Regions from separate parts of the Actinacidiphila sp. bgisy144 genome, predicted to be linked through region 2. Evidence: riboswitches for the same ligand, from Rfam matches in the RefSeq annotation. Region 2 holds a riboswitch; the other holds the start of a gene.
What was found. A riboswitch is a leader RNA that binds a small molecule or an ion and turns the genes downstream of it on or off. The one in region 2 is predicted to bind thiamine pyrophosphate.

Region 1 (14,962 bases), on a different contig from region 2:
CGTCGATTTCGACGGGGTCCGGCAGAAGGCGTCGTACATCACGCCGGTTCCCGGTGGCGTCGGCCCCATGACGGTGACAATGCTGCTGAAGAACACCGTCACCTCCGCGGAACGGAGCTGCTTGCGGTCGGGGGCGCTCAAGGTGCCCCGGTGGGCGTGACCGGCGTACGACGTCGCGTGCGGGGCCTTCCGGCGGCGCTTTCGATGTCCCTGGAATACCTGCGCCGCCTGCAACGCCCCACTGGCCGCCGGGTCGGACACCCCCTCGCCGCCGCGTCCTGGTGCGCGGTGGCGAGGGGCACCGCGTCAGAGCCCGAACAGCCTCTCGGCGTTGAGATGGGTCATCTTCTCCCTCTCCTCCTCACCGACCGGCAGCTTCTCGATGAAGGCGCGTGTTCCGTCCAGCGCCAGATACGGGTAGTCGACGGACCAGATGATCCGGTCGGCGCCCACCACCTTGCGCACGAACTCGAAGTGCGGCAGGCCCCAGATGCCGCTGGGGGTGACCCAGACATGTCTCCGGTAGATCTCGGTGATGGTGTCCGGCAAGCCGGTCCGTTTCGGCGGGAGCGTATCGTCGAGGCGTTGCAGGGAGAACGGAACCATCTCCCCCCAGTGCCCGCTGATGACCTGGAGGTCCGGGTGCCGCTGGAACGCTCCGGAGAGAATCAGACGCAGGACGTGCACGCCGGCCTCGTTGTGCCACCCCCACGCGCCGAGCGAGAGCCACGAGCTGACGATGGGGGAGAAACCGCCGTAGTAGGCGTCCTGCACCCGCGGCAGCGGGTGGTAGGGGTGGACATAGAGGGGCACCCGCAGATCACTGAGTTTCTGGAGCACCGGCGCGTACCGCAGGTCGTCCAGGAACGTGTCCCCCGGGCGGCCCGCGATGAGTACCCCTTTCAGGCCCAGTTCGCCGACGCACCTTTCCAGTTCGGCGGTTGCCGCCCGCGGGTCCTGCCACGGCAGGACCGCGAATCCGCTCAGCCGGTCCGGGTATGCCTTGACCGCGCCGGCGAGCCGGTCGTTGGCAGCCCGTGTGAGGGCCACGGCCTGCTCGGCGGGAGCGAGTTGCGCCGGCGTGGTGCAGGAGATCACCTGCATCTGGATGCCGTGCTCGTCCATGGCCCTGATCCGGCCCTCGCCGAGATCCACGGCCAGCTCTTCGGCTTCCCGCACCGAGACGACCGTCGGACGCCCGCTGCCCCGCGGCCAGGGTGCCTCCGCGCCCCACTGGGCGCCCATGTAGGGCGCTTCCCGCAGCAGAGCGGGCGCGACGGCCTTCGCCATCTCCCGGTCGACCGTGTGTTCTTCGACACAGATGATCTTCATGCCCCTGATGGTCCCGCCGGTCGGCCTGTCCCGTCCAAGACCTTCCGCGGCCCTTGCCATACCCTCAAGGCATCGGTGCAGGACTGGGAGTGCGTGTGAGGGACCTGGACCTGCGCAAGGTGCGCTACTTCGTCGCCGTCGCCGACCACGGGTCCTTTGTCCGCGCCGCGGAGGCCCTGCACATCGCGCAACCAGTCCTCTCCCGCCAGATCCGTTCGCTGGAAAAGGACTTGGATGCCACGCTGTTCCACCGGGACGCCAAGGGGACGCGGCTCACCTCGGTCGGCGAGGCCCTGCTGGAGGAAGCACTCGGTCTGCTCGCGGCGGCGGAAGCCGCCCGGCGCCGCGTTCGCGACGTGGCCACCGGCCTGCGCAGATTCACGGTCGGGTTCACTCCCGGTGTGTCCATCGCCCCTGCCGTCCGCGCGTTCTCCGCCCGCCACGCCGACGTCTCCGTGGAGGTGCTCCGCATGGACTTCCTCCAGCGGGCCGAGTCCGTCAGGAGCGGCCAGGTCGACGTCGGTTACCTGCGTGTCCCTTTCCGCGCTCACGGCCTGTCGGTCGAGCCGCTGTTCTCCGAGCCGCGGGTGGTCGAACTTCCGGCCGACCACCGGCTCGCACAGCGCGAGACGGTCCACATCACCGAGGTGGCAGCCGAACGCCTGCTCCTCGACGACGTGCCCGAACGGCATGGCGGCATCCCGGTGCCCGCGGACGAACGCGTGGCACAGCCGGTGCCCGCCGCGCGGAGCATCGAGGAGTTGCTTGAGCATGTCGCCGCGGGACGCGGTGTCATCGTCGTACCGCTCTCGACGGCCCTGTACTTCGCTCGCCCCGACATCACCCATGTCCTCGTCGACGACATCCCCCCGTCCCGGGTCTGCCTTGCCTGGAGGAGTTCCCGGCGTGACGCACTGGTCGGGGAGTACGTCGACATCGGCCGCCGGACGGCGAGCCCCGCCGGGGCACCTGCGACGTGAGCTGCCCTTAGAGCGTGCCGCCAGCCGCGGGCCGGAGCAGCAGCATGCGCTCCACCAGGCGCAGGAACATCCCGGCCGAGCGCAGCAGGTCGTCCGCCTCCCGCGGGCCGGCCGCGCCGGCTATGCCCGCCTCGGCGCGCGCCCTGCGCTCGGCGCCGGCCGCGAACAGGGCGCTCCACTCGGCCAGTTCGGGCGCGACCTCGGGCAGCACCTCCCACGCGCTGCGGATGCGGGCGCGCTTGCGGGGATGGAGCTCGGGGCGGCCGCGGACGGCGAGCACCGCGGCGGCGGTGCGCAGCGCGGCCAGGTGCGCCGTCGCGTACCGCTCGTGGGGGGCGTCGAGCCGGGCGGCCTCCTCCAGTCCGAGATGGGCCTGGGTGAGCAGGTCGAGTGCGGCGGGCGACGCGGCGGCGCGGCGCAGCACGGGGTGGATGTCGGCGGGCGCTCCGGCGCGGGCGGGGGCGCCGGCGCCCTCGCGCCGCGCGGGCCCGGACGGTGTCAGTGGGCCTGACGGTACGGACGGCATGGGCTGCATCGCGGGTACGGCCATGGCGAGCCTCCTTCTCTCCGTAGCTGCCTGCTGCTTCCTCCTGCTTCCCGATCGGTTCCCATCATCGGCGCCACCACTGACAATCGGCTCTGACCTGCACGGACGTGCCGCGCTACGCGCGTATCCCGGGTCCGGTGGGCCCCGCCGGGTGGAAGAACCGCGGTCGCGGTGCGGGCAGAATCGGGGCCATGACCTCCTCCGCACGACGCCAGGCAACCCGGCAGAGGCTCTTCGAGGCCGCCGTCACCCTCATCGCCGAGCAGGGTTTCTCCGCCACCACGGTCGACGAGATCGCCGAGCGGGCCGGCGTCGCGAAGGGGACCGTCTACTACAACTTCGCCAGCAAGAACGTGCTGTTCGAGGAGTTGCTGCGGCACGGCGTCGGGCTGCTCACGGTGTCCCTGCGGCGCGCCGCCGGTGAGACGGCTTCGCGCGGCGGCACCCGGGTCGACGCGCTCAACGCGATGATCCGGTCCGGTCTGGCCTTCATCGTCCGCTACCCGTCCTTCACCCAGCTCTACGTCGCCGAGCTGTGGCGGACCAACCGAACCTGGCAGGACACCCTGATGACGGTGCGCCAGGAAGCGGTCGCCGTCGTCGAGCAGGTGCTCGGCGAGGCGGTGCAGCGCGGTGAGGTCAGCGACGAGATCGACGTGCCCCTGACCGCGTCCGCGCTCTTCGGCATGGTGCTCGTCGCCGCCCTGGACTGGCAGGCGTTCCAGCCCGAGCGGAGTCTCGACGACGTCCACGCGACGCTCTCGCAGCTGCTCCAGGGGCGGGTGGGCGGCGCCGCGGCGCACCGAACCACTCGGTGATCCGCGGGCCAACCCCCGTTGCGGGTCTGGGGGCGCGGGACCGTTTCCGCCGCCCCGTGTCGGCGGCCCCGGCCGCGCCCCTCCCGCGACCCCTACTCTTCCCGCTGCGCTCGGCCGGGCCATCCGTACAGGTACTCATCCCTCTACCTAGGTACCCCCACGTACCTGCCCCGCCCCGCCGCCCCGGGACCACCTGCCGGTGGGGGCTGGTCGCGCAGTTCCCCGCGCCCCTGGGTTGCTTCTGGCCTTCCGTCCTCCTCCCGCCTCTCGCCGTTGCAGTGTGCGTGGGTGGGTTGCGTGCGGCGCCGTCGTGGCTGGTCGCGCAGTTCCCCGCGCCCCTGGACCACCTCGGGGCTTCCGCACGGAGGAGCCGCAGTGACCCAGGGGCGCGGGGAACTGCGCGCGCAACCGGCCACCGGCGGGGGGCCGGGAACGGGCGCAACCGCAGCGGCGAGGCGGGGGAGGTGGACGGGAGGCCCGAGGGGTACCCAGGGGCGCGGGGAACGGCGCGGGCGGCCGTCCACCGGGGGGTGGTCCCGGGGCCGACGGGGCGGGGGCGCCCGGGGGGAGAAGCGGGCCCACGGAGTGGATACGCTCGCGGGATGGGACGGATTGCGGTGGTGGGCGCGGGGATGGCCGCGATGGCGGTGGCGGCGCGGCTGGGTGCGGCCGGGCACGAGGTCGTGGTGTACGAGCGCGGGGAGACGTACGGCGGCGCGGTGGGGGCGCTGCGGCGGGAGGGCTTCGCGTTCGACACGGGCCCGGGCGTGCTGGTGCTGCCCGCGGTGTACCGCGACCTGTTCGTGAAGACGGGCCGGGAGCCGCTGGAGGAGTGCGTCGAGCTGGTGCAGACCGACCCCGCGGCGCGGCACGTGTTCGCCGACGGCACGGACGTGGCGCTGCCGAACGCCTCCCGCTCGGGCGTGATCGAGGCGCTGGACGCGGCGTTCGGCGCGGGCAGCGGTGAGCGCTGGAGCGACGTGCTGGTCCGGGCCCGCGAGGTGTGGGAGGGCGTGCGGCGGCCGCTGCTGGAGGAGCCGGTCGCGGACCCGGGGCCGCTGGCGAAGGACCCGTACCCGGGGCGCAGGAGGGGCCTGTTGCGGCGGTCGCCGTCCCTGGCGGACGTGGCGGCACGGGAGTTGGGCGGCGACGGGCGGGCGGCGGCGCTGCTGGAGTGGTACGCCCTGGGGTACGGGCTGGACCCGCGGACGGCGCCGGCCGCGGCGGCGGTGCTGCCGTACCTGGAGCAGTCGTTCGGCGTCTGGTACGTCCGCGGCGGGCTGCGCGCGCTGGCGGACGCGCTGTACGCGCGGTGCCGCGCCCGCAGGGTGGAGTTCCGCTTCGGCCGCGAGGTGGCGGGCGTGGAGGTGCGCGGCGGAGTGGTGTGCGGGCTGCGCTTCGCGGACGGCGAGGTGGCCGACGCGGACGTGGTGGCCGCCTCGGTGCCGGTGCCGTACCTGCCGCAGGAGAGCCTGCCGCAGGCCGCGGCGCCGCTGACGGGGGCGCGGGGCGAGCCGGGGCGCTGCACGGTGCACGTGGCGCTGCGGGGCTCGCGTCCGGCCGGTACGGCGCACCGTACGGTCGTGCACGCCGCGGACCGGGGAGCGGCGCTGGAGTGGGTGTTCGGGCGGCGCCGGGCCGGGGCGCCGCCGGTGGACGCGCTGACGGTCGCGGTGCTGCGGCCCGACGACCCGGCACTGCGCCCGGACGACGGGCACGAGGCGGTCACCGTGACGGCGACGGTGCCGCGGCACAGCTCCGGCGGGGGCGCCGGAGTGGACTGGTCGGAAGGCGGGTTCGCGGACGCGTTCGCCGATCGGCTGCTCCAGGTCGCGGAGCGGGCCGTACCGGGCCTGCGGGAGCGGGAGTTGTGGCGGGAGGTCCGCACCCCGCTGGACGTGGAGCGGGCGACGGGCACGGCGGGCGGCAGCGTGCCGGTCCCCTCGCTGCCCGGCGCGGGCGGCACCCTGCTGCGCCCGCCGAACCGGACGCCGGTGAAGGGGCTGTACTTCCTGGGGGGTTGGGCGCACCCGGGCGGCGGGCTGCCGCACGCGGGCATGTCCGCCGCGATCGTGGCCGACCTGGTCGCCGGGGGCCCGGGCGGCAGCCGCTGACGTCCGCGGACCCGGGTGCAAGATCGTTAATCGCCCGGCCGCGGAATTCAACCCATCGGGCGGAAAAGGGCGTTGGCGGCTCACCGGGCCGACCGGGGCCGACCTAGCGTGAGCGCTGTACCGGTCATCGGTTGAGCGGAAGGTCTTACCCAGGATGCCGCAGCCCTTCGTCCTGCCCGCGTTCTACGTGCCGTACCCGGCGCGGTTGAACCCGCACCTCGAAAGTGCCCGGGAGCACTCGAAGGAGTGGGCCCGGCGGATGGCGATGATCGAGGGCTCGGGCGTCTGGGCGGAGTCGGACTTCGACGCGCACGACTACGCCCTGCTGTGCGCGTACACCCACCCGGACGCGCCGGGGCCGGAGTTGGACCTCGTCACGGACTGGTACGTGTGGGTGTTCTTCTTCGACGACCACTTCCTGGACATCTTCAAGCGCACCCCGGACATGGCGGGTGCGAAGGCGTACCTGGACCGGCTGCCCGCCTTCATGCCGGTGGACCTCGCGCAGGAGGTCCCGGAGCCGACGAACCAGGTGGAGGCGGGCCTGGCCGACCTGTGGCGGCGGACGGTGCCGCAGATGTCGGAGGGCTACCGGCGGCGGTTCCACGAGAGCACCCGGCACCTGCTGGAGGAGTCGCTGTGGGAGCTGTCGAACATCAGCGCCGGGCGGGTGGCGAACCCGATCGAGTACATCGAGATGCGCCGCAAGGTCGGCGGGGCGCCGTGGTCGGCGAACCTGATCGAGCACGCGGCGGGCGCCGAGGTGCCCGACGTGATCGCGGCCAGCCGCCCGATGCGGGTGCTGCGCGACTGCTTCGCGGACGCGGTGCACCTGCGCAACGACCTGTTCTCCTACCAGCGGGAGATCGAGGACGAGGGCGAACTGTCCAACGCCGTGCTGGTGCTGGAGCGCTTCCTCGACCTCGGCCCGCAGGAGGCCGCCGACGCGGTGAACGACCTGCTGACCTCGCGGCTGCACCAGTTCGAGCACACCGCGCTGACCGAAGTGGAGCCGCTCTTCGAGGAGTTCGGGCTCGACCCGGCGCAGCGGCTGGCGGTGTTCGGCTATGTGAAGGGGTTGCAGGACTGGCAGTCCGGCGGCCATGAGTGGCATCTGCGCTCCAGCCGCTACATGAACGGCGCGGACAGCGCGTCGCGGGCGGTGGGCGCGCTCAGCGGGCCGACCGGCCTGGGCACCTCGGCCGCGCAGATCGCCGCCTCGCTCGCCGGGACGCTGCCGCAGCGCGCCCGCGCCTACGGCCACGCGCCCTTCCGGCCGGTCGGCCGCCTGCGGCTGCCCGCGGTGCCGATGCCGTTCGCCACGACGCTCAGCCCGCACCTGGACGCCGCCCGGGCGCACAACGCGGCCTGGAGCCGCCGGATGGGCCTGCTGGACCCCGAGCCGGGCGGCCCGCTGCCGGAGGGCCTGTGGAACGCGGGGCAACTGGCCGACTACGACTTCGCGCTGTGCGCGGCGGGCATCCATCCGGCCGCGTCGCCCGAGCAGTTGGACCTGGTCACGGACTGGCTGACCTGGGGCACCTACGGCGACGACTACTACCCGGTGGTCTTCGGCCGCTCCGGCGACCTGGCGGCGGCCCGGATCACCACCGAGCGCTTCAAGCTGTTCATGCCGCTGGACGCGGGCGCGGTGCCGCCGCCGCTGACCGCGCTGGAGCGCTCGCTCGCCGACCTGTGGCGGCGCACCGCGGGCCCGATGGCCCCGGCCGAGCGGCGGAGCTTCCGCGCCTCGATCGACGACATGTGCGCGAGCTGGCTGTGGGAGCTGGCCAACCAGCGGCTGAACCGGGTGCCGGACCCGGTGGACTACATCGAGATGCGCCGCAAGACCTTCGGCTCGGACCTGACGATGAGCCTGACCCGGATCGGCCACGGCGACACGCTGCCGGACGAGGTCTACCGCTCCCGGCCGGTGCACGGCATGGAGGTCGCCGCCCAGGACTTCGCCTGCCTGCTCAACGACGTGTTCTCCTACCGTAAGGAGATCGAGTTCGAGGGCGACCTGCACAACGCGGTATTGGTGGTGCAGAACTTCCTGGACTGCGGCCCGCAGCAGGCGATGGACGTCGTCGGGGACCTGATGGCCGCCCGCATGGCGGAGTTCCAGCACATCACCGAGCACCAACTCCCGTCGCTCTTCACCGAGTTCGACCTCGACGAGCCGGGGCGCGAGATGCTGCTCCGCTATGTGCGGGAGCTGCGGGACTGGATGGCCGGCATCCTCACCTGGCACGAAGGGTGCGCCCGCTACACCGATGAGGCCCTGGTGCGCCACCATCCGCACGCCCCGGCCGCGGCGGCCGTGCGGCACCCGTGGAGCGCGTGGACGATCCCCTCGGGCCCGGGCCTGTCCGCGGCCCGGCTGGCGTCCCTGCTGGGCGGGCGCTGACCGCCGCCCGCCCGGCCGGTCAGTAGCGGTACGGGTCGTAGGGGTCGGCGTACTCCTGCTGCTGCGGCTGCGGCTGCTCGTACGGCGGCTGCTGCGGCTGCTGCGGGATGTACGCCTGCTGCTGGTCGTAGGGCTGGGGGGGATCGTAGGGCTGCGGGGCCTCGTAAGGCTGCGGGTCGTAGGGCTGCTGGCCGTAGCCCTGCGGCCCGTACTGCTGCTGGCCGCCGTAGCCGTAGTCGCCGTACGGCTCCGCCGCGGGCTGCTGCGGGGAGGACTGCGCGAACTGCCAGTCCCCGCCGCTGCCGTACCCGGCGCCGTAGCTGTCGCCGTCGGTGGCGCGGGAGTTGCCGAACACGTCCTGCTCGTCCGGGTCGTAGCCGTACGAGGCGGCGGCCGCCGCGGGCTGCTCCTGGTAGCCGCCGCCGTCCTGGCCGGCACCCTGCTGCGCGTCCTGCTGGGGGCCGTGTGGGGAGCCCTGCTCCCAGGACGGCTGCTGCTCGTAGCCGGTCCAGCTCTGGTAGCCCTGCGCGCCGTACCCCTCGTAACCGCCGCTGGTGTACGGGTCGGGCGTGTACGTCGACTGGCCGTCGAAGAGCGGGTACTCGCCGCTGTCGTCGGGCAGCGGAACCGGCTGGTAGACGGCCTGCTCGGCGCCGTAGCCGTCCTGGCCGTCGCCGGGCACCGGCGGGAAGTCGTGCACCGCGGTGGCGCCCATCCCCGCCAATTGCTCGGCGGAGACGTCCGGTTGGGCCCCGTCGGGGGTGTCCGGCTCGATCGGGCCGACCGCCAGCACCGGTTCGGCCGGGCGGGCCCCCGCCGACCTGCGGCGCCGGCTGGAGCTGGGGCGGCCGCCTATCGCCCAGCCGGCGGAGAAGCCGCGCTTGTAGGAGAGCGTGACCATGCTCTGCCCGGCGCCGAAGGCGACCGCGCCCAGCAGGATGAGCACGATGCTGCGGTCGGCGACCCCCACCACCAGGCCGAGGAAGCCGGCGAAGGCCAGCACCCGCCACCGCAGCCGGGCCTTGTACTGGAGCAGCACCTCGCCCAGCAGCCACAGCGCGACGATGCCGAACGCGATGTAGAGCACCGAGTAGCCCATGTGCCCACTTCCTCACCTAGGGGCGGTCGCCCGCGGTCACGCCGCCCGCTGGTGCAGCCCGAGGTTCTCGTAGATCTCCAGCGATGCGGTGGAGTGGTTAAGAGTAATGAAGTGGAGCCCCGGGATGTCCTCGTCCATGAGGCGCCGGCACATCCGCGTGGTGAACTCGATGCCGATCTTCCGCACCTCCGCCGGGTCGTCCTGCACCGCGAGGATGCGTTCGGCCAGCTCAGGAGGGAAGGGCGCGTTGCCGAGCTGCGAGAAGCGCTCGATCTGCCGGACGTTCGTGACGGGCATCACCTCGGGGATCACCGGCACCGTGCAGCCCGCGCTGTCCACCCGGTCGCGCAGCCGCAGGTACGCCTCGGGGTCGAAGAACATCTGGGTGATCGCGAAGTCCGCGCCCGCCCGGCACTTGTCGAGGAAGTGCCGGGTGTCCTCCACCGGGTCCGTCGAGCGCGGGTGCATCTCGGTGAACGCCGCGACGCCGACGCAGAAGTCCCCGGACTCCTTGACCAGCCGCACCAGCTCGGCCGCGTACGTCAGGCCCTGCGGGTGCGCCACCCACTCGCCCATCGGGTCGCCGGGCGGGTCGCCGCGCACCGCGAGGATGTTGCGGATGCCGGCGTCGGCGTACTGGCCGATGATGTTGCGCAGTTCGGCGACCGAGTGGTTCACCGCGGTCAGGTGGGCGCACGGGGTCAGCGTGGTGTCCGACACGATGCGGTCGGTGGCCCGTACGGTGCCCTCCCGCGAGGAGCCGCCGGCGCCGTAGGTGACCGACACGAACGTCGGACGGACAGCTTCGATCCGCCGGATCGCGTTCCACAGCGTGCGCTCGCCCTTCTCCGTACGCGGCGCGGCGAACTCGAAGGAGTAGGAGCGGTGGCCGGACGCGAGCAGCTCACGGATCGTGGTCGCGCGGTCCGTACGTGTGGATGAAGTCCCCAAGGCCATGTCAGCAGGCTAACGTGTGGCGGCCACCACACGTTAGTGCGTCCAGCCACTCCCGGGGGGCCGCTGCCGCGGAGAACGGTGCCGGACAGGGGCGCGGGGAACTGCGCGACCAGCCCTGTTCCGTGGTGCAGGTCGTCACCGGCCCGAAGGGGCTGTTGCTGTCGTGTCCGGACCACCGGCCGGAAGCTGGTTGCTCGCGCAGTTCCCCGCGCCCCTGTCGGGCACCGTGCAGCGGATCGTGCGGGTCAGGGCAGCCGCGGCTTCGTGGGGGGCGGGGGAACCGGTGATCGCGCGGACGACGACGATGCGGGGGGCGCCGGCGGCGAGGACGTCGGGGAGGGTGGTGGCGTCGATCCCGCCGATCGCGAACCAGGGCCGGGCCGGGCGGAGCGCGGCGGCGTGGCGGACGAGGTCGAGCCCGGGTGCGGGGCGCCCGGGCTTCGTGGGGGTCGGCCAGACCGGCCCGGTGCAGAAGTAGTCGACGCCGGGCTGGACGGCGGCGGCGTCGACCTCCGCGGCGGTGTGGCAGGAGCGGCCGATGAGGACGTCGGGGCCGAGGATCGCGCGGGCGGCGGGGACCGGCAGGTCGTCCTGGCCGAGGTGGAGGATGTCGGCGCGGGCGGCGTGGGCGATGTCGGCGCGGTCGTTGACGGCGAGGAGCTTGCCGTGGCGGCGGCAGGCGTCGCGGAGGATCTCCAGCGCGGCCAGTTCCTGGCGGGCCTCGATGCCCTTGTCGCGGAGCTGGATGATGTCCACCCCGCCGCGCAGTGCGGCGTCCGCGAACGCGGCGAGGTCGCCGCGGCCGGTGCGCGCGTCGGTGCACAGGTAGAGCCGGGCGGCGGCGAGGCGGTCGGACGCGGTCGGGGTGGGCATCGCGGGCTCCCGGGGTCGGTGCGCCCCGGTGCGGGCCGCCGCCGCGCGCGTCCGCGGGTGCGGTACGGGCGGCGGCCGGCGGCCCCGGCAGGGCGCGGGCTACACGGCGAGCGCCTGCGCGCGGCGCTTCACCTCGGTCCCGCGATTCTCGCGCAGCGCGTTGGCGGGGGTGCCGGGCAGGGTCGGGTCGGGCGTGAAGAGCCACTCCAGGGCCTCGTCGTCCGTGAACCCGTCGTCCTTCAGGAGGGTCAGGGTGCCGGGCAGGCCCTTCACGATCTTGCCGTCTCCGATGAAGTCGCTCGGCACCATCAGCACCTTGTTCTCCCCGCGCCGGACCGCGATGAGCTGCCCTTCCTTGATCAGCGGCCGGATACGGGTCACTTCGAGGCCGAGCCGCTCCGCGACCTCGGGCAGGGTGAGCCAGGAGGGGACGAGAGCGTCAATGTGCGCGTCAACCGACGAGTAAACAGTCACGGGACAAGCCTGCCACCTGCGGCTGACAATCGCCCCCACCGCTGAGCCGTCACGGTGTCCCCCGCGCTCCCGCGGCAGGCGTCAGTGCGGCACCGCGGCCTTGAGCGGCACCGCCGGGTCCGCGGCGAGCGCCGGGTCCGGCTCGGCACCCTGGGTGATCAGCTTGCGGCCCTGCGCCATGTCCCGGGGCCGCCCCACCGCGAGCACCGCCACCAGCACGCCGCGGCGCAGCCACAGCACCGACCAGGAGTCGCCGGACGGGTCGCCGCGGCGGACCATCGTGTCCTCGTCCCGGTGGAACCCGGCGTACTGCACGAACCGCCCGAACTGCTCGGACCAGAAGTACGGCACCGGGTCGTACGCCTCCTCGCCGCCGAGCAGGTTCGCGGCGGCGGTGCGCGGGCCCTGGACCGCGTTGTCCCAGTGGTGGACGAGCAGCCGCCGGTGGTAGCGGGCGGAGGGGAAGGACGCGCAGTCGCCGACCGCGTACACGTCGGGCGCGGTGGCCCGCAGCCGCTCGTCGGCGCGCACCGCGCCCTGGGGGTCCAGGGTGACCCCGGAGCCGGCCAGCCAGCCGGTGGCGGGGCGCGCGCCGATCCCGACCACCACGGCGCCGGCCGCCAGGCGGCTGCCGTCGGCGAGCACCACCCCGCCCGCCGCGGCCTCGGCCACGGTGGTGCCGGTCAGCAGGGTCACGCCGGCCTCGTCGTACCAGCCGGTCATGTGCGCGGTGACGGACGCGGGCAGCACACCGGACAGCGGGCGGTCGGCGGCTTCGACCACCGTCACCTCGCAGCCGGCCTTGCGGGCCGCGGTCGCGAACTCCGCGCCGATCCAGCCGGCGCCGACCACCACGACGTGCTCGCGCCGCTCCAGGACCGGGCGCAGCGCGGCGGCGTCGTCCAGGGTGCGCAGCGGGTGGACGCCGGGGCGGCCGGCGGTGCCGGGCAGCGCCACCGGGTAGGCGCCGGTGGCCAGGACGAGCGCGTCATAGGCCACCAGGCCCGCGTCGGTGACGAGTTGGCGTGCCGCGGCGCGCAGCGCCTGCGCGTGCACGCCCAGCCGCAGGTCCACCTCCAAGGCGGCGAAGTCGACGTCGAACCGCACGTCGGCCAGGGCGCCGCCCTCCGCGCCCAGCAGCACCGCCTTCGACAACGGGGGGCGGTCGTACGGCGGGTGGGGCTCGTCCCCCAGCAGGGTGATCCGGCCGCGCCAGCCCTGCTGCCGCAGCTCGACGGCCGTCTGCACGCCGGCCATGCCGGCCCCCACGATCACTGCGTGACGCTCGCTCACCGGGACACGTTAGCGCGTCGGGGCGGCGCCGGGGCGGGGGTCGGGGCGGCCCGTCCACCGCGGTGGACGCGGCGGCGCCCGCCGGCGGGCCCTCGGTTAAGCTGACCGGAAGCGAATTCGCGGGAGCCCGGACGCACCGGGCTGAGAGGGCGGCTGGCCGGCCGCCGACCGTACGAACCTGATCCGGGTCATGCCGGCGAAGGGAGCAGCCGAGACTCATGCGTACCCGAACAGCGGACGTCCTCGTCGTGGGGGGCGGCATCATCGGCCTGGTGACGGCGTGGCGCGCCGCCCAGCGCGGGCTGTCGACGGTGGTGGCCGACCCGTCCCCCGGCGGCGGCGCCGCCCATGTCGCGGCGGGGATGCTCGCCGCGGTCACGGAGTTGCAGTACGGCGAGCAGACGCTGCTCGACCTGAACCTGGCGTCGGCGGCGCGCTATCCGGACCTGGTCGCGGAGTTGGCCGACGCCACCGGTCTGGACACCGGCTACCGGCCGTGCGGCACCCTCGCGGTGGCGCTGGACGCGGACGACCGGGCGGACCTGCGCGACCTGCACGCCTTCCAGACCTCGCTGGGGCTGGCCGCGCAGTGGCTGACCGGGCGGGACTGCCGCCGGCTGGAGCCGCTGCTCGCCCCCGGGGTGCGCGGCGGGCTGCGGGTGGACGGCGACCACCAGGTCGATCCGCGGCGGCTGGCGGCGGCGCTGCTGCGGGCGGCGTGCTCGGCGGGCGTGGAGTTCGTACGGGCGAAGGCGGCGCGGGTGCTGTGCGCGGGCGACCGGGTCACCGGCGCCGAACTCGCCGACGGCACCCGGGCGGTGGCGGGGCGCACCGTGCTGGCCGCGGGCTGCGAGAGCGGCCGGCTGGCGGGGCTGCCGCCGGACGCGCTGCCGCCGGTGCGGCCGGTGAAGGGGCAGATCCTGCGGCTGCGGATGCCGGCCGGGCGGGCGCCGTTCCTGTCCCGCACGGTCCGTGCGGTGGTCCGCGGCAGCCATGTCTACCTGGTGCCGCGGGAGAACGGGGAACTGGTGCTCGGCGCGACCAGCGAGGAGTTCGGCTGGGACACCGCGGTGACCGCGGGCGGCGTCTACCAACTGCTGCGGGACGCGCACGACCTGGTGCCCGGCATCACCGAACTCCCCCTCACCGAGACCCTCGCGGGGCTGCGGCCCGGCTCGCCGGACAACGCGCCCCTGCTCGGGCCCTCCCACCTGGACGGCCTGCTGCTGGCCACCGGGCACCACCGCAACGGGGTGCTGCTCACGCCCGTCACCGGGGACGTCCTCGGCCATGTCCTGGACACCGGACGGCTGCCGCGGTACGCCGAGCCGTTCGCCGCCGGGCGGTTCGCGGCCGTACGTGAGGAGCAGACGGTATGACGATCAGCGTGCTCGTCAACGGGGAGCCGCGCGCTCTGGAGGAGCCGATCGCGCTCGGTGCGCTCGTCGCCCGGTACGGCGCGGCGACCACCGGGGTGGCCGCCGCGCTCAACGAGGCGGTGGTGCCGCGCTCGCGCTGGTCGGCGACCCGGCTCGCCGACGGCGACCGGGTGGAGATCCTCACCGCGGTCCAGGGGGGCTGAGCGTTGCACACGACACCGTCGGCGCAGGCCGCGCCGTCCGCGTCGCCTGACGGGGCTGATCCGCTGCGGATCGGCGACGCCGTGTTCGGGTCCCGGCTGATCATGGGCACCGGCGGGGCGCCGAGCCTCGACGTGCTGGAGCGGGCGCTCGTCGCCTCCGGTACGGAGCTGACGACCGTCGCGATGCGGCGGCTGGACCCCACCGCGAAAGGTTCCGTGCTGTCCGTGCTGAGCCGGTTGGGGGTTCGTGTCCTGCCGAACACGGCCGGCTGCTTCACCGCGGGCGAGGCCGTCCTCACCGCGCGGCTCGCCCGGGAGGCGCTCGGCACCGACTGGGTCAAGCTCGAAGTGATCGCCGACGAGCGGACGTTGCTGCCCGATCCGGTCGAACTCCTCGACGCTGCCGAGACGTTGGTGGACGACGGGTTCACGGTGCTGCCGTACACCAGCGACGACCCCGTGCTCGCCCGCAAGTTGGAGGAT
Region 2 (14,962 bases):
GGTGACCGGACTGACCACCTCGGTGGTGCGCCCGTCGGCGGCGTCGCGGAATTCTCCGTCGATGTGGTTGCGCAGAGTACGGAGTTCGGTCACGGCGCTTGCTCCCTGGTCCATCCGGTTCGTGTCCATGTAGTGAGACGCCGCCCAGCTTAACGCCAGGACTGCCGTATTCGACACGCCCGCCGGGCTACAACAACCGATTCAGTGTTGCAGGCGGCTTAACACAACGGAATTCATCGTGCGGGGCTTGCGGGACCGTCGACCTCTCCTGCACAGTGGTGCGCGTGGCCACTCGTGACATGAACGGCGCCTCCGCCTCGATAGACGCGGTCTCGAAGGCGATCATCGAACAGCTCCAGGAGGACGGGCGCCGCCCGTACGCGGCGATCGGCAAGGCGGTGGGGCTGTCCGAGGCCGCGGTGCGCCAGCGGGTGCAGAAGCTGCTGGACCAGGGCGTGATGCAGATCGTCGCGGTGACCGACCCGCTCACCGTCGGCTTCCGCCGCCAGGCGATGGTCGGCGTCAACGTCGAGGGCGACCTCGAGCCGGTCGCCGACGCGCTCGCGGCCCTCGACGAGGTCGAGTACGTGGTGCTCACCGCCGGCTCGTTCGACCTGCTGGTGGAGATCGTCTGCGAGGACGACGACCACCTGCTGGAGATGATCAACAAGCGCATCCGCGCGCTGCCGGGCGTCCGCACCACCGAGACCTTCGTCTACCTCAAGCTCCGCAAGCAGACCTACACCTGGGGAACCAGATAGCCATGACCGCTTCGCACGCCGAGCAGCCCGACCAGTCGAAGTCCGCCTACGACCACCTGTGGATGCACTTCACCCGCATGTCGGACTACCAGGACGCCCCGGTGCCGACCATCGTCCGCGGCGAGGGCGCGTCCATCTACGACGCGCGCGGCAAGCGCTACATCGACGGCCTGTCCGGGCTGTTCGTGGTGCAGGCCGGGCACGGACGCCACGAACTCGCCGAGACCGCCTACAAGCAGGCGCAGGAGCTGGCCTTCTTCCCGATCTGGAGCTACGCCCACCCCAAGGCGGTCGAGCTCGCCGAGCGGCTGGCCGGGTACGCGCCCGGCGACCTGAACAAGGTCTTCTTCACCACCGGCGGCGGCGAGGCGGTGGAGACCGCCTGGAAGCTGGCGAAGCAGTACCACAAGCTGACCGGCAACCCCACCAAGTACAAGGTGATCTCGCGGGCGGTCGCCTACCACGGCACCCCGCAGGGCGCCCTGTCCATCACCGGACTGCCCGCGCTCAAGGCCCCGTTCGAACCGCTGGTGCCCGGCGCCCGCAAGGTGCCCAACACCAACATCTACCGCGCCCCGATCCACGGCGACGACCCGGAGGCGTTCGGCCGCTGGGCCGCCGACCAGATCGAGCAGGAGATCCTCTTCGAGGGCCCCGACACCGTGGCCGCGGTCTTCCTCGAACCGGTGCAGAACGCCGGCGGCTGCTTCCCGCCGCCGCCCGGCTACTTCCAGCGGGTCCGCGAGATCTGCGACCGGTACGGGGTGCTGCTCGTCTCCGACGAGGTGATCTGCGCGTTCGGGCGGCTGGGCACCATGTTCGCCTGCGACAAGTTCGACTACGTGCCCGACATGATCACCTGCGCCAAGGGCATGACCTCCGGCTACTCCCCGATCGGCGCGTGCGTCGTCTCCGACCGGCTCGCCGAGCCGTTCTACCGCGACGGCAACACCTTCCTGCACGGCTACACCTTCGCCGGACACCCCGTCTCGGCGGCCGTGGCCCTCACCAACCTCGACATCTTCGAGCGCGAGGGGCTCAACCAGCACGTGCTGGACCACGAGGCGGCCTTCCGCGCCACCCTCGACCAGCTGCGGGACCTGCCGATCGTCGGCGACGTGCGCGGCAACGGCTTCTTCTACGGCATCGAGCTGGTCAAGGACAAGGCGACCAAGGAGACGTTCACCGACGAGGAGACCGAGCGCGTGCTGTACGGCTTCCTGTCCAAGGCGCTCTTCGACAACGGGCTGTACTGCCGCGCCGACGACCGCGGCGACCCGGTGATCCAGCTCGCCCCGCCGCTCATCGCCGAGCAGCCGCTCTTCGACGAGATCGAGTCCATCCTGCGCGGCGTGCTCAAGGAGGCGTGGACGAAGCTCTGACCGGCCGCCGGCCGCTGAGCACGGACCGCAGCCCGCCCCCTGCCGCCCGGCAAGGGGCGGGCTGCGCCGATCGGGGGGTTCGCGGGGGCGCCTGCGGGGCGGGCGCGGCGGCCGCGCATAGCGTGCCGAGCAGTGACCGGACACGTCCCGGGCTCGTTGCCCGGGTGAACTCGCGATCCGCGGAGGTACGGCATGGAGGCCCCGCCCGACAACGACGTGCTCTGGGCTCGCGCCCTGCGTCACTCCTACCAGGGCTCGCCCGCGCTGCTCGGCGTGTCGGTCAGCGTGCGGGCCGGGGAGATCCTCGCGCTCGCCGGACCGCGCGGCGCGGGCAAGTCGACGCTGCTGCGCTGCCTTTCCGGACAGCTCGTCCCCGACGAGGGCGAGGTCTGGTTCAACAGCGGCCCGGTGCACACACTGCCCGACCCCGCCCGCGAGCGGCTGCGCCGCGACCGGTTCGGCTGGGTCGGCACCGACCCGCACCTGCTGCCCGAGCTGAACGTGTGGGAGAACGCCGCCCTGCCGCTGCTGCTGCGCGGCGAGAGCAGCCGGACCGCGCGGACCGCCACCCGCGAGTGGCTGGAGCGCCTCGACATCGGCGACGTCGCCCGCAGCCGGCCGGCCGGGCTGTCCGCCGCTCAGCGCCAGCGCGTCGCCGTGGCCCGCGCCCTGGTCACCGGCCCGGCCGTGGTCTTCGCCGACGAGCCGACCGCGACGCTGCACCGCGACGACCGGGCGCACGTGCTGCGCACCCTCACCAGCGCGGCCCGCTCCCACGGCATCACCGTCGTGCTGGCCACGGCCGACCCCGACATCGCCGCGCACGCCGACCGGACCGTGCCCTTCGCCGACGGCCGCGTGGTGACCGCCGCGCCGGAGCAGAACTCGGGCCAGGGCGCCGCCCAGGGCAAGGGGCCGGCCCAGGGCAAGGGCAAGGGGACGGGGCAGAACCCGGACCTGGCCGCTCCCCGCCCGGCCAGCGTATGAACGCCCGCGTACGGCGCCCGCGCCCCGGGCGGAGCGCGGCCGGCCGCGGGGGGTGCGGCCGGTGCTGAGCCTTCGGCTGCTGCGCGGGGCGAGTCCGGCGGCGCTCGGCCGGTGGGTGCTGGCCGCTCTCGCGTCGTGCGGCACCGGACTGCTGCTGCTGGCGGCCCTCGGCTGGGCGCTGGCCCACCCGGGCGGCGCCTCGCACACGGTGGTACGCCTCGGCTGGTGCGTGGTGCCGGCGATCGTCAGCGTGCAGCTGGCGGTCGCGGTGGGCCGCGCCCAGTCGACCGGCTGGCCCCGGGCCGGGCTCACCGCGGTCGGCCTGGGCCGGAACGGCCTGGTGCTGCTCGCCGCGGCGACGGTGACCCTGGTGTGCGCGTGCGGCAGCGTGCTGGCGCTGCTGCTCTTCCTCCAATTGCGCGGCGACGTGACCGGTGTGCCCTACCACGGCGTCGGCCCCGGGCTCCTGGCGGCGGGCCACAGCCTGCCGCTCGCCGGGGCGGTCACGCTGCTGGCCCTGGTCCCGCTGGCGGCGGGCGCCGCGAGCGCGGCACGGCTGCGCACCGAGCAGCGCCCCGACGGACGGCGGACGGACGGGCAGCGGCCGGACCGGGGCCGTGCCCGCCCGGGCGGCCCGGACGCGGGCGCGATCGAACCGGACGAGCAGGTGCCCGCCGGGCTCCCGTGGGGCGTCGCGCTGATCGCCGTCGGGCTGGCGCTCGAGGCGACAGCCCCCGACCGGCACACCTTCCCGCTGCCCAGCGGCCTGGGCGCGATGGCGCCGGCCGCGGTCGGCGGCTGGGTGCTCACCGCCGCCGGGCTGGTGCTGGCCGGCCCCGGACTGGTCCACGCCTGCGGGCGGTTGCTCGCCGCCTACCGGCCCGGCGGGCTGCGGCTGCTGGCCGGGCGCGGGCTCCAGCACGAGGCGCGGCGGCTCGGCCGCCCGCTCGGCCTGCTCTCGGCGACCGTGGCGGCGCTGGTGGCCGGCTACGGCCTGCACCAGGACAGCGGCCGCACCCTCGGGCCGGTCACCACCTTCGCGGTGCTGCTGATCTGCATGTGCGTGCTGGCCTCGGCCGCGCTGGCCGCGCGGGAGTCCCACGCCGCGCGCGCGTCCGCGCGGGCCGCGCTGCGCGAACTCGCGGCGCCCGCCGCGGTGCTGCGCGCGTCGGCGGCGGTACGGGCCGGCGTGCTGGCGGTCGCGTTCCTGGTGCCGGCGCTGCTGGTCGCGGCGCTCTCGCCGACGCCCTAGCGCTCCCTCTCCCGGTCCGCAGCCCCTCCGCCTCCCGGCCCGTAACCCGTCCGCTTCCCAGTCCGCAGCCCCTCCCCTTCCGGCCCGTAACCCGTCCCCTTCCCGGCCCGTAGCCCGTCCCCTTCCCGGCCCGTGGCCCCTCCCCCCGTCCCGATCCGTCCCCGGCGCCGCGCGCGGTCCTCCCGCACGCGGCGCCGCGTCAACGGCGCGCCGCCGCTGTCCCTCTTCGCGGCGGCCCGGCGCCGACCGCGGCGCGCTATCGTGCTCGCGTGGCAGCGCCTACCTCCCCAGACTCGCCCCGTCCCGCCCGTCCGCGGCTGCCGCGTCCCGCGGCCGGCCCGTACCGCGGCCCGGTGCCGCCCGAGCCGCCGAAGGCGCCCTCGGGCGCCGCGCCGGAAGGTGTCCGCCGGACCCGCGAGGTGGAGACGCTGGAGGAGTTCGACGCGGTCGCGCTCGGCGGGTCCTTCGCGGACTGCCGGGTGCGGGCGGTGGACCTGACCTCCCGCACCTTCGCGCTGCTGGTCACCGACACCTCGCAAGCGGTCTTCCTCGGCTGCCCGATGGAACCGCAGGCGCTGGCCCAGGTGCGGGCCGGCGGCGCGCTGGTCTTCCCGCCGGTGCCCGGCCTGCCCTTCGACCCCTACCGCGCGGCGCCCTACCGGCCCGAGGAGCTGTACGCGGGCCTGGCCGAGAGCGGCTACGGCGCGACACCGGACGCGCTGACGTACGACTGGTGGCTGCGGACCGCCGCCGAGCGCGACGTGTTCGCCTCCATGCTGCGCTCCATCCACGACGACGCGGTCTCCGACGCCCTGGACGAGCAGCTCGGCGGCGAGCAGGTGGTGGGCGTGCTGGGCGGGCACGCCATGGAGCGCGGCACCCCGGCGTACGCGGGCGCCGCCCGGCTGGGCCGCGCGCTGGCCACCGCCGGGCTGACCGTGGCGACCGGCGGCGGCCCGGGCGCGATGGAGGCGGCGAACTTCGGGGCGTACGCGGCCGCGTACGACGACGTGATGCTCGGCAAGGCGCTCGACGTCCTCGCGGGCACCCCGTCCTTCGCGCCCTCCGTCGACGCCTGGGCGTCCACCGCCTTCGAGGTGCGCGAGCGCTGGCCGGACGGCGGGCCCTCCTACGGCCTGCCCACCTGGTTCTACGGCCACGAGCCGCCCAACCCGTTCGCCGCGCACATCGCGAAGTTCTTCGCGAACGCCACCCGTGAGGACGGGCTCCTGACACGCTGCACCGCCGGCGCCGTCTTCCTGCCGGGCGCCGCCGGCACCGTCCAGGAGGTCTTCGACGCCGCCACCGCCAACTACTACGGCTCGCACGGCGACCCGGCCCCCATGGTCCTGGTCGACCACGCCCACTGGACCGCCGAGCTGCCCGTCTGGCCGCTGCTCCAGGCCCTCGCCGACGGCCGGCCCATGAGCGCGCGCATCACCCTGGTCGACAGCGTCGACGAGGTGCCCGCGGCGCTGGCCCGCCTCAGCGCGTAGCCCGCCTCACCCCGCGGCCGGGCGTTCGCCGGGAGCGGCCCGCACGGCGGACCGGGCGAGGACGACGACGTCCTCGGGGGCGAACACCGCGCCCACCCGGGCGCCGATCTCCGGCGCGTCGCGCAGCGCGCACTCCGCTTCGAGGGCGGGCCCCTGCGCGGGCTGGAGCAGCACTCCCACATGGCCGCCGCGGAAGGTCCGCGAGACCACCTCGCAGCGCGGTCCGGCGCCGTCGGCCGGCCCGAGCCGTACGCCCGAGGGCCGCACGAGCAGGCGGTGCTCGCCGTCGGGGGTGCCGTCGGGGACGGCCAGCTTGCCCCAGGCGGTCACCGCGACACCACCGCTGACCACGGCGTCGGTGATGTTGTCGAACCCCAGGAAGCGGGCCACGAACTCCGAGCCGGGCTGCTGCCACACCTCGAGGGGCGTACCGCTGCGCACGATCCGCCCGTCGCGCATCACCACCACCCGGTCCGCGAGCGCGAACGCCTCCCCCTGGTCGTGCGTGACGGCCAGCACGGTGGTGCCCAACTGCCCGAACAGCCGACGCAGTTCGACGACCAGCCGTTCGCGCAGGGAGCGGTCGAGCTGGCCCAACGGCTCGTCGAGCATCAGCAGCCGCGGCTCGGACGCGAGGGCGCGGGCCAGCGCGACCCGCTGCTGCTCGCCGCCGGAGAGGGTGGCGACGGGGCGGGCCGCGGCGCCGGGCAGCCCCACCAGGTCCAGCAGTTCGGCGGTCCGCCGCTCGCGGTCCTGGCGCGGCATCCCGTGCATGCGCGGCCCGAACGCCACGTTGCCGCCGACGTCGCGCTGCGGGAAGAGCTGGTGGTCCTGGAACATCAGCCCGACCCCGCGGCGGTGCGCGGGCACGCCCCGCTGGTCGGCGCCATCCAGCAGCACCCGGCCGCCGTCGAGCGCCTGGAGCCCGGCGACGGCGCGCAGCAGGGTGGACTTGCCGCTGCCGGACGGCCCGAGCACGCAGACGATCTCGTGCGCGGCCGCGTCCACGCTCACCTCGTCCAGCGCGGCGCGCGCCCCGAACCGTACGGTGGCCGCGTCCACGCGCAGCAGGGTGCCGGTCATCGCGACCTCTCCGACAGCGGGTACTCCAGGATCAGCAGGCTGGCCGCGCAGACCACCATGAGGATGGTGCTCAGCGCCATCGCCTGGCCGTAGTTCATCTCGCCGGCCCGGCCGAGCAGGCGGGCGACGGCGACCGGCAGGGTGGGGCTGTCGGGGCGGGCGATGAAGACCGTGGCACCGAACTCGCCGAGCGAGACGGCGAACGCGAACCCGGCCGCGATGCCCAGCGCCCGCCGTACCAGCGGGAGTTCGACCTCGCGCCAGACCCGCAGCGGGGAGGCGCCCAGCATCGCCGCGGCCTCCCGCAGCCGTTCGTCGACGGCCCGCAGCACCGGCAGCATCACCCGCACCACGAACGGCGCGCCGACCAGCGCCTGGGCCAGCGGCACCAGCAGCCAGGAGTCCCGCAGGTCCAGCGGCGGCTTGTCGAGGGCGATCAGGAAGCCGAAGCCGACGGTGACCGCGGAGGTGCCCAGCGGCAGCATCATCAGCCCGTCGAAGCCGCGCATCAGCCGGCCGCCGCGGCGGGTCAGGGCGGCCGCGGCCAGCCCGCCGACGACCAGGGCGATCACGGTGGCGGCGGCCGCGTAGCGCACCGAGTTCCAGACGGTCTGCAACGGTGGGACGAGGAAGGTGCCGTCGCCGCCGGTGGTGCCAAGCGCGCGGTAGAAGGCCAGGCCGTAGCCGTTCGGGCCGTCGAAGGAGCGGGCGGCGAGCACGCCGAGCGGCAGCAGGATCAGCAGCGCGACCGAGGCGAGGACGGCGGCCAGCAGCGCGCGTTCGCCCCGGCCGCGCGGGCGGTGCGCGGTGCCGGCCGGGTCGACCAGGCGCAGCGCGGACTCCCCACGCCGGGTGGTCCAGGCGTGCACGGCCAGGATCGCGGCCACGGCGGCGAACTGGAGCAGGGTGAGCACGGCCGCGGTGGGCAGGTCGAAGATCTCGGCGGTCTCCCGGTAGATCTCGACCTCCAGGGTGGCGCGGGTGGGGCCGCCGAGGATCTGGATGACGCCGAAGGAGGTGAAGGTGAACAGGAAGACCATCACCCCGGCGGCCGCGACGGCAGGCCCGAGCGCGGGCAGGGTGACGCGGCGCCAGGCGGTGAGGCGGCCCGCGCCGAGCATGCGGGCGGCCTCCTCCTGGCGCGGGTCGAGCTGGGCCCACAGGCCGCCGACGGTGCGGACGACCACGGCGTAGTTGAAGAAGACATGCGCGATGAGGATCGCCCACACCGAGGTGTCCAGGCGCACCCCGAACAGGCTGTCGGTGAAGCCGCCCTGCCCGAGCAGCGCGAGGAACGCCGAGCCCGCGACGACGGTCGGCAGCACGAACGGCACCGTGACCACGGCCCGCAGCAGCCGCTTGCCGGGGAAGTCCAGCCGCGCGAAGGCGTACGCCCCCGGCAGGGCGACCACCAGGGTCAGCGCGGTGGAGGCGGCCGCCTGCCAGCAGGTGAACCACAGCACGTGCCGGACCGAGCCGTCGCCGAGGACGTCGCCGATCCGGCCGAGCTGCCAGCGGCCGCCCTCGTGCAGGCCGCGGCCGACGATCGCCGCCACGGGGTAGGCGAAGAAGGCGGCGAAGAACGCCAGCGGCAGTGCGGCCAGGGCCGCTCCGGTGAGGACGCGGCGGCTACCACGGTGGGAGCCGGCCCGCGGCGCGGCGTTGCGCGGTGCGGCCTTGCGCGGCAGCCCGTTCTTCGGCGCTCCCTCCCGTGGCGCTACAGGACGATCGAGTTCCACGACTTCACCCAGTCGTCCCGCTTCGCGGCGATCTTGTCGGGCGCCAGCGTCGTGGGGTGCGGGACCTTCGCGCCGTACTTGGTGAACACCTCGGGCTCCACCGCGCCCTTCACGACCGGGTCGACGTACATCTGGAGCGGCATGTCCTGCTGGAAGGTCCGGCTGAGCATGAAGTCGATGAACGCCTTGGCGCCGGCGGGGTTCTTCGCGCCGTGCAGCAGCCCGGCGAACTCGATCTGGCGGAAGCAGGTGCCGGTGGCCACCCCGACGGGCGACTGCGCGGGCTGCGGGGTGACGCCGACCACCTCGGCGGGCGGGCTGGAGGCGTAGGAGACGACCAGCGGCTTGCTGCCCTTGGCCTTCTTGCCGGCGGCCGACCCGGAGAAGGCGTTGTCGTACGCCTGCTCCCAGCTGTCGACGACCTGCACGCCGTTGGCCTTCAGCTTCTTCCAGTACGCCTGCCAGCCGGAGTCGCCGTAGGTGGCGGCGGTGCCCAGCAGGAAGGCGAGCCCCGGGGAGGAGGTGGAGACGTTCTCGGTGACCAGCAGGTTCTTGTACTGCGGCTTGACCAGGTCGGCGAAGGTCTGCGGCGGCGCGAGGTGGTGGGAGGTGAAGTAGGCGCGGTCGTAGTTGACGCACACGTCGCCGGAGTCGATCGGCGTCACGCGGTGCTTGGCGGCGTCCAGTTGCACGTCCGCGGCGACCTGGTCCAGGCCCTTGGCGGTGTAGGAGTCGAACAGGCCGTTGCTCAGGGCGCGGGAGAGCAGGGTGTTGTCGACGCCGAAGAAGACGTCGCCGCGCGGGTGGTCCTTGGTGAGGATGGCCTGGTTGACCGCGGCGCCCGCGTCGCCGCCGCGCAGCACCTTGACGGTGTAGCCGGTCTCCTTGGTGAACTGCGCGAGCACCGAGGAGGAGGCGGCGAACGAGTCGTGGCTGACCAGGGTGACGGTCTTGGAGGGCTTGCCGGCGGCCGAGGAGGAGCCGGAACCGGAGCTGGAGCTCGAGCCGCAGCCGGCGAGGACGGTGGCGCCGGCGGTGGCGAGGACGAGCGCGCCGATGGCACGCCGACGGATGGTGCTGTTCACTGTGTGACTCCCTACGCCGGTATGACCCGGATCAGGTGGGAGGGTCTGCGGCCTGGGTCCCTCGACGGTCCTGCCGTCGGATCGGGTCCCAGCCGCACTCTCAGCGCCGTCTCAGGCGCTCCCCTGTCGGATGTTCACTTGTCCTGCGGTTCTGCGGTCGTGCGGTTCATGTGTCCTGCTGTTCATGTGTCCTGCTGGTACGACGAACACACCAGCGCACCGTATCAGCGTGCGGAGGCGGCGAGCTGACCGCAGGCCCCGTCGATCTCCTGGCCGCGGGTGTCGCGGACGGTCACCGGCACGCCGTGCGCCTCCAGTGCGGCCACGAACGCCCGCTCGTCCTCCGGCCGGGAGGCGGTCCACTTGGAGCCGGGGGTCGGGTTGAGCGGGATCAGGTTCACGTGCACCCGGTGGTTCTTCAGCAGCCGGCCGAGCCGGTCGGCGCGCCACGCCTGGTCGTTGACGTCGCGGATCAGGGCGTACTCGATGGAGACGCGGCGGCCGGAGACGTCGGCGTAGTGCCAGGCGGCGTCGAGCACCTCGCGGACCTTCCAGCGGGTGTTGACCGGCACGAGGGTGTCGCGCAGCTCGTCGTCGGGGGCATGCAGGGACACCGCGAGGCGGCACTTGAAGCCCTCGTCGGCGAAGCGGTGCATGGCCGGGACCAGGCCGACGGTGGAGACGGTGATGCCGCGCTGCGACAGCCCCAGCCCGTCGGGCGCCGGATCGGTCAGGCGCCGGATCGCGTCGACGACCCGGCGGTAGTTCGCGAGCGGCTCGCCCATGCCCATGAAGACGATGTTCGACAGCCGGTCCGGGGCGCCGGCCGCGCTGCCGGGCACGTCGCCGTCGCGCAGGGACCGCATCCCGGCGACGATCTGGTGCACGATCTCGGCCGTCGACAGGTTGCGGTCCAGGCCCGCCTGGCCGGTCGCGCAGAACGGGCAGTTCATCCCGCAGCCGGCCTGCGACGAGATGCACATCGTCACCCGGTCCGGGTACCGCATCAGCACCGACTCGACGAGCGTCCCGTCGAAGAGCCGCCACAGCGTCTTGCGGGTCTCCCCGTCGTCGCACGAGGCGTGCCGCACCACCGTCATCAGCTCCGGCAGCAGGTCGCCGGCCAGCTTCCCCCGCGCCCCCACCGGAATGTCCGTCCACGTCGCCGGATCGTCCGCATAGCGCGCGAAGTAGTGCTGCGACAACTGCTTCGCCCGGAACGGCTTCTCCCCCAGCGCCGCCACCGCCTCCCTCCGCTCCGCGGGCGAAAGATCAGCAAGATGCCGCGGCGGCTTCTTGGCCCCGCGCGGCACGGCAAACGTCAGTTCTCCGGGTACAGGCATGATGCCTACCAGTGTCGCAGACCCGCGGCAAGTAGCTGACCGTCGCATAACGTGGAGCACCGGCAACGCATAGCAACGAGGCGGGCGCTCCTGCGGCCACTGATGGCTACTGCACCGGGAACCCTTCAAAGCCGTCGTCGGACTGGGTGACCAGGGCGATGTTTTCGGCTGCCAGGAAATCGCGGAGGTCCTCGCCCGGGTCGCCGGGCAGCAGCACCGCGAGCCGTAGCCCAGGGGGTGTGTTCAAGTGGCGTCGGTAGTCGCGCAACTGCCCAATCGCCATGCGAACGTCGATACGTCGGCTCTTGCCCTTGGCTTCGTACAACACATTGTCGGTGTCGTCGTAAAGGTCGGTCATCAGCGATCCGGGCTCGCCAGCCACGGTGATCTGATGGCGATGGAAGGTATGTCCTGCCTCGGCCAACACCTGCTGGAAGGCGGTCACCAACTGGCCCTCTCGCCGCACTATGGCAACTGATCCGCCCGGCAGGTTGGCGGTGGTCTGGTCCGTTCCATGTCGCTCTACCGGGACGGCTGTCGCCCCGGGTGTCCCAATCCGGGGCTCGGAACTCGTCGGTACCTCAAGCACGGTCGTCGCCGGCGCAGGCTGCAAGAGGTCACGGTCGGTGAGCGCCAACTCTCCGGTCGCAGCCGGCCGCAGCCGAAAGACGTAAAGGCGGCGAGGCTCCACGCTGTTGGACGTACTCCAGCACTCTTCGTAGCTCTGCTCAGGATCGACCACGACCTGGCCGACATAGCGCTGCCGCACGGTTTTGGACTTACCTACGTATCCGTCAGCGACGAAGAGGTGTACCTCACGGCCCATCTCTGCATGGCGCAGCAATGATCCATTGACGCCCGTCAACGCTTGATCGCCCGTGGCGCCAGCACCGGTGTACAGATAAAGCGGTCCGCGCTCGTCATCCTCGGCGCGACCGTCGAAGGTGTAGCCGTGTTCGGCGCCCGCCTGCGGGTCCGAGAAGACCAGCACCATTTTCGTGTCGACAATGGGGACGATCCCACCCTGGAGCGACCCGCCTACCAGACGAGCAAGCTCCGCGCGCGTGGTGAAGTCGCCAGGAACGAGACGCGGTATCGGCATGGCCTCAATCTAGCGGCAACGCCCACGGCTTGGGGTCAGCCCTGGCCGACGAAGGAGACGAGGAGGAGCCAGACGACGGGGGCGGTGGGGAGGAGGGAGTCGAGGCGGTCCATGATGCCGCCGTGGCCCGGGAGGAGGGTGCCCATGTCCTTGATGCCGAGGTCGCGTTTGATCATGGACTCGCCGAGGTCGCCGAGGGTGGCGCTGACCGCCGCGGCCAGGCCCAGGAGCAGGCCCTGCCACCAGTGGCCGCCGTCGATGAAGTACTGCATGAGCAGGGCGCCGACGACCATCGCGAAGCTGATCGCGCCGACCAGGCCCTCGCGGGTCTTGCCGGGGCTGATCCGGGGCGCGAGCTTGTGGCTGCCGAAGCGCCAGCCGACCGCGTAGGCGCCGGTGTCGCTGATCACGGTGAGCAGCAGGAAGACCAGCACCCGCCGCGGACCGTCGTCGGCTGCGAGCATCATGACCACGAACGTGGCGAGGAACGGCACGTAGAACGCGGCGAACACGGCCGCGGTGACGTCCCGCAGGTAGTCCTCGGGCGGGGTGGCCATCCGCCAGACCAGCACCGCGAGCGCGGTGAGCGCCATCGCGATCCACGCGCCGTCGGCACCGCGGACGTACCCGGCGATCACCATCGCGGTGCCGCCGACCGCCAGCGGGACCAGCGGCGCGTGGATCTGCTTGCGCTCGGCGAGCCGGGAGGTCAGCTCCCACAGCCCGACGACCACCGCGACCACCACGATGCCGACGAAGACCGCCTTGACCACGAACAGCGCCGCCACGACCACCGCACCGAGGCCGACACCGACCCCTATCGCCGCCCGCAGGTCGCGCCCGGCGGACTTCTTCGCGGCCGGCGGTGGGTCCTGGGGCGGCGCGGACGGTGGCGGTGGCATGGTGGAGATCTTCCTCCTGACCCCGGGCTCCGTGGCGGAACCCGCCGCGTGACCGGCGCGTGGCGAAGCGCCCCAGGAAGAATCGTTCACGGAACGTCGCCTCGCGTCGTCGTCAGGTTGGTGGTCGGCCGGGGGGAACGTGCGGCGGTCCGGCCCGGACGCGCAGGGTCCGGCCAGGACACATCAGGTGCGCGGGAGACCGCGGAGGTCAGACCTCCAGCAGCTCCGCTTCCTTGTGCTTGAGCAGCTCGTCGACCTGCGCCACGTACTTCGCCGTGGTGTCGTCCAGCTCCTTCTCCGCGCGGCGCACCTCGTCCTCGCCGCTCTCGCCGTCCTTGACGAGCTTGTCCAGCGTCTCCTTGGCCTTGCGGCGGACGCTGCGGATGGAGATCTTCGCGTCCTCGCCCTTGGCCTTGGCGACCTTGATGTACTCGCGCCGCCGCTCCTCGGTGAGCTGCGGGAACACCACGCGGATGATCCGGCCGTCGTTGCTGGGGTTCACACCGAGGTCGGAGTTGCGGATCGCCTCTTCGATGTTGCGCAGGCTGCTGCTGTCGAAGGGGGTGATCACGGCCATCCGCGGCTCGGGCACGGCGAAGGAGGCGAGCTGGTTGATCGGGGTGACCGCGCCGTAGTACTCGGCGACGATCTTGTTGAACATCGCCGGGTGCGCACGGCCGGTGCGGATCGCCGCGAAGTCGTCCTTGGCGACGACGACGGCCTTCTCCATCTTCTCCTCGGCCTCGAGGAGGGTCTCTTCAATCACCATGTGCTCCTGGTATTCAGAAGGCAGAGCCGTCGGGTCCGGGCCCCTGCGCGCGTCTTCGTGCTCTTCCTGCACGGTGTCGGACCGGGCAGCCTGTTGTCCATACCGGCCGCGCCGGTCACGCCCTGGTGCCCTGGTCGTTGACCAGCGTGCCGATCTTCTCACCCTTGACCGCGCGGGCGATGTTGCCCTCGGCGAGCAGTTCGAAGACCAGGATCGGCAGTTTGTTGTCCTGGCAGAGGGTGATCGCGGTGAGGTCGGCGACCCGCAGGTCGCGGGCGATCAGCTCGCCGTACTCCAGGGCGTCGAAGCGGACGGCGTTCGGGTTGTGCTTCGGGTCGGAGTCGTAGACCCCGTCCACCCCGTTCTTGCCCATCAGCATCGCCACCGCGTCGATCTCCAGGGCGCGCTGCGCGGCGGTGGTGTCGGTGGAGAAGTAGGGCATGCCCATGCCGGCGCCGAAGATGACCACGCGGCCCTTCTCCAGGTGCCGGACGGCGCGCAGCGGGATGTAGGGCTCGGCGACCTGGCCCATGGTGATGGCGGTCTGCACCCGGGTCTCGATGCCCTCCTTCTCCAGGAAGTCCTGGAGGGCGAGGCAGTTCATCACGGTGCCGAGCATGCCCATGTAGTCGGAGCGGGCGCGGTCCATGCCGCGCTGCTGGAGTTCGGCGCCGCGGAAGAAATTGCCGCCGCCGAGCACGACCGCGATCTCGTAGCCCTCGCGGACCACCGCGGCGATCTCCCGGGCGATGGCGTGCACCACGTCGGGGTCGACGCCGAGCCCGCCACCGCCGGCGAACGCCTCGCCGGAGAGCTTGAGCAGGTAGCGGCGCGGAGCGGTCCCGTCGCGGCCTTCGTGCTGCTGCCCGCCGCCCTCGTGGGTGTGGTCGCGGGCCTTGCGGGCGCCTTCGGCACCATCATCCATGGGAGATCTCCTCGTGCACGTACCGAGGAGGCCATTGCCGTGGGTCCTTATCGGTTCCCGGTACGGCAATGGCCTCCTCGTCACCTCTGCGGCCGGCCGGCGGGCGGCCGGCCGCGTACGGCCCTGGCGGACCGTC

Region 1: another riboswitch for thiamine pyrophosphate. It lies ahead of thiO (glycine oxidase ThiO); the one in region 2 lies ahead of AC3EVP_RS17440 (thiamine ABC transporter substrate-binding protein).

Annotation. Positions count from the first base shown of each region.
Region 1 covers NZ_JBYIRM010000023.1:88,241-103,202, forward strand. The annotation lists gene folD (bifunctional methylenetetrahydrofolate dehydrogenase/methenyltetrahydrofolate cyclohydrolase FolD) at 1-160, shown strand, start outside; gene AC3EVP_RS24865 (amidohydrolase family protein) at 307-1,332, opposite strand; gene AC3EVP_RS24870 (LysR family transcriptional regulator) at 1,428-2,312, shown strand; gene AC3EVP_RS24875 (SAV_6107 family HEPN domain-containing protein) at 2,320-2,838, opposite strand; gene AC3EVP_RS24880 (TetR/AcrR family transcriptional regulator) at 3,051-3,677, shown strand; gene AC3EVP_RS24885 (phytoene desaturase family protein) at 4,280-5,791, shown strand; gene AC3EVP_RS24890 (terpene synthase family protein) at 5,946-8,201, shown strand; gene AC3EVP_RS24895 (hypothetical protein) at 8,221-9,300, opposite strand; gene metF (methylenetetrahydrofolate reductase [NAD(P)H]) at 9,337-10,257, opposite strand; gene thiE (thiamine phosphate synthase) at 10,393-11,130, opposite strand; gene AC3EVP_RS24910 (Rv2175c family DNA-binding protein) at 11,230-11,604, opposite strand; gene AC3EVP_RS24915 (NAD(P)/FAD-dependent oxidoreductase) at 11,686-12,897, opposite strand; TPP riboswitch at 13,007-13,119, shown strand; gene thiO (glycine oxidase ThiO) at 13,116-14,276, shown strand; gene thiS (sulfur carrier protein ThiS) at 14,273-14,479, shown strand; gene AC3EVP_RS24930 (thiazole synthase) at 14,483-14,962, shown strand, end outside.
Region 2 covers NZ_JBYIRM010000013.1:137,451-152,412, reverse strand. The annotation lists gene AC3EVP_RS17480 (gamma-aminobutyraldehyde dehydrogenase) at 1-93, opposite strand, end outside; gene AC3EVP_RS17475 (Lrp/AsnC family transcriptional regulator) at 300-761, shown strand; gene AC3EVP_RS17470 (aspartate aminotransferase family protein) at 764-2,143, shown strand; gene AC3EVP_RS17465 (ABC transporter ATP-binding protein) at 2,336-3,130, shown strand; gene AC3EVP_RS17460 (hypothetical protein) at 3,192-4,382, shown strand; gene AC3EVP_RS17455 (LOG family protein) at 4,802-5,878, shown strand; gene AC3EVP_RS17450 (ABC transporter ATP-binding protein) at 5,885-6,961, opposite strand; gene AC3EVP_RS17445 (ABC transporter permease) at 6,958-8,565, opposite strand; gene AC3EVP_RS17440 (thiamine ABC transporter substrate-binding protein) at 8,679-9,785, opposite strand; TPP riboswitch at 9,777-9,920, opposite strand; gene rlmN (dual-specificity RNA methyltransferase RlmN) at 10,010-11,128, opposite strand; gene AC3EVP_RS17430 (SRA domain-containing endonuclease) at 11,235-12,230, opposite strand; gene AC3EVP_RS17425 (phosphatidate cytidylyltransferase) at 12,266-13,309, opposite strand; gene frr (ribosome recycling factor) at 13,341-13,898, opposite strand; gene pyrH (UMP kinase) at 14,017-14,826, opposite strand.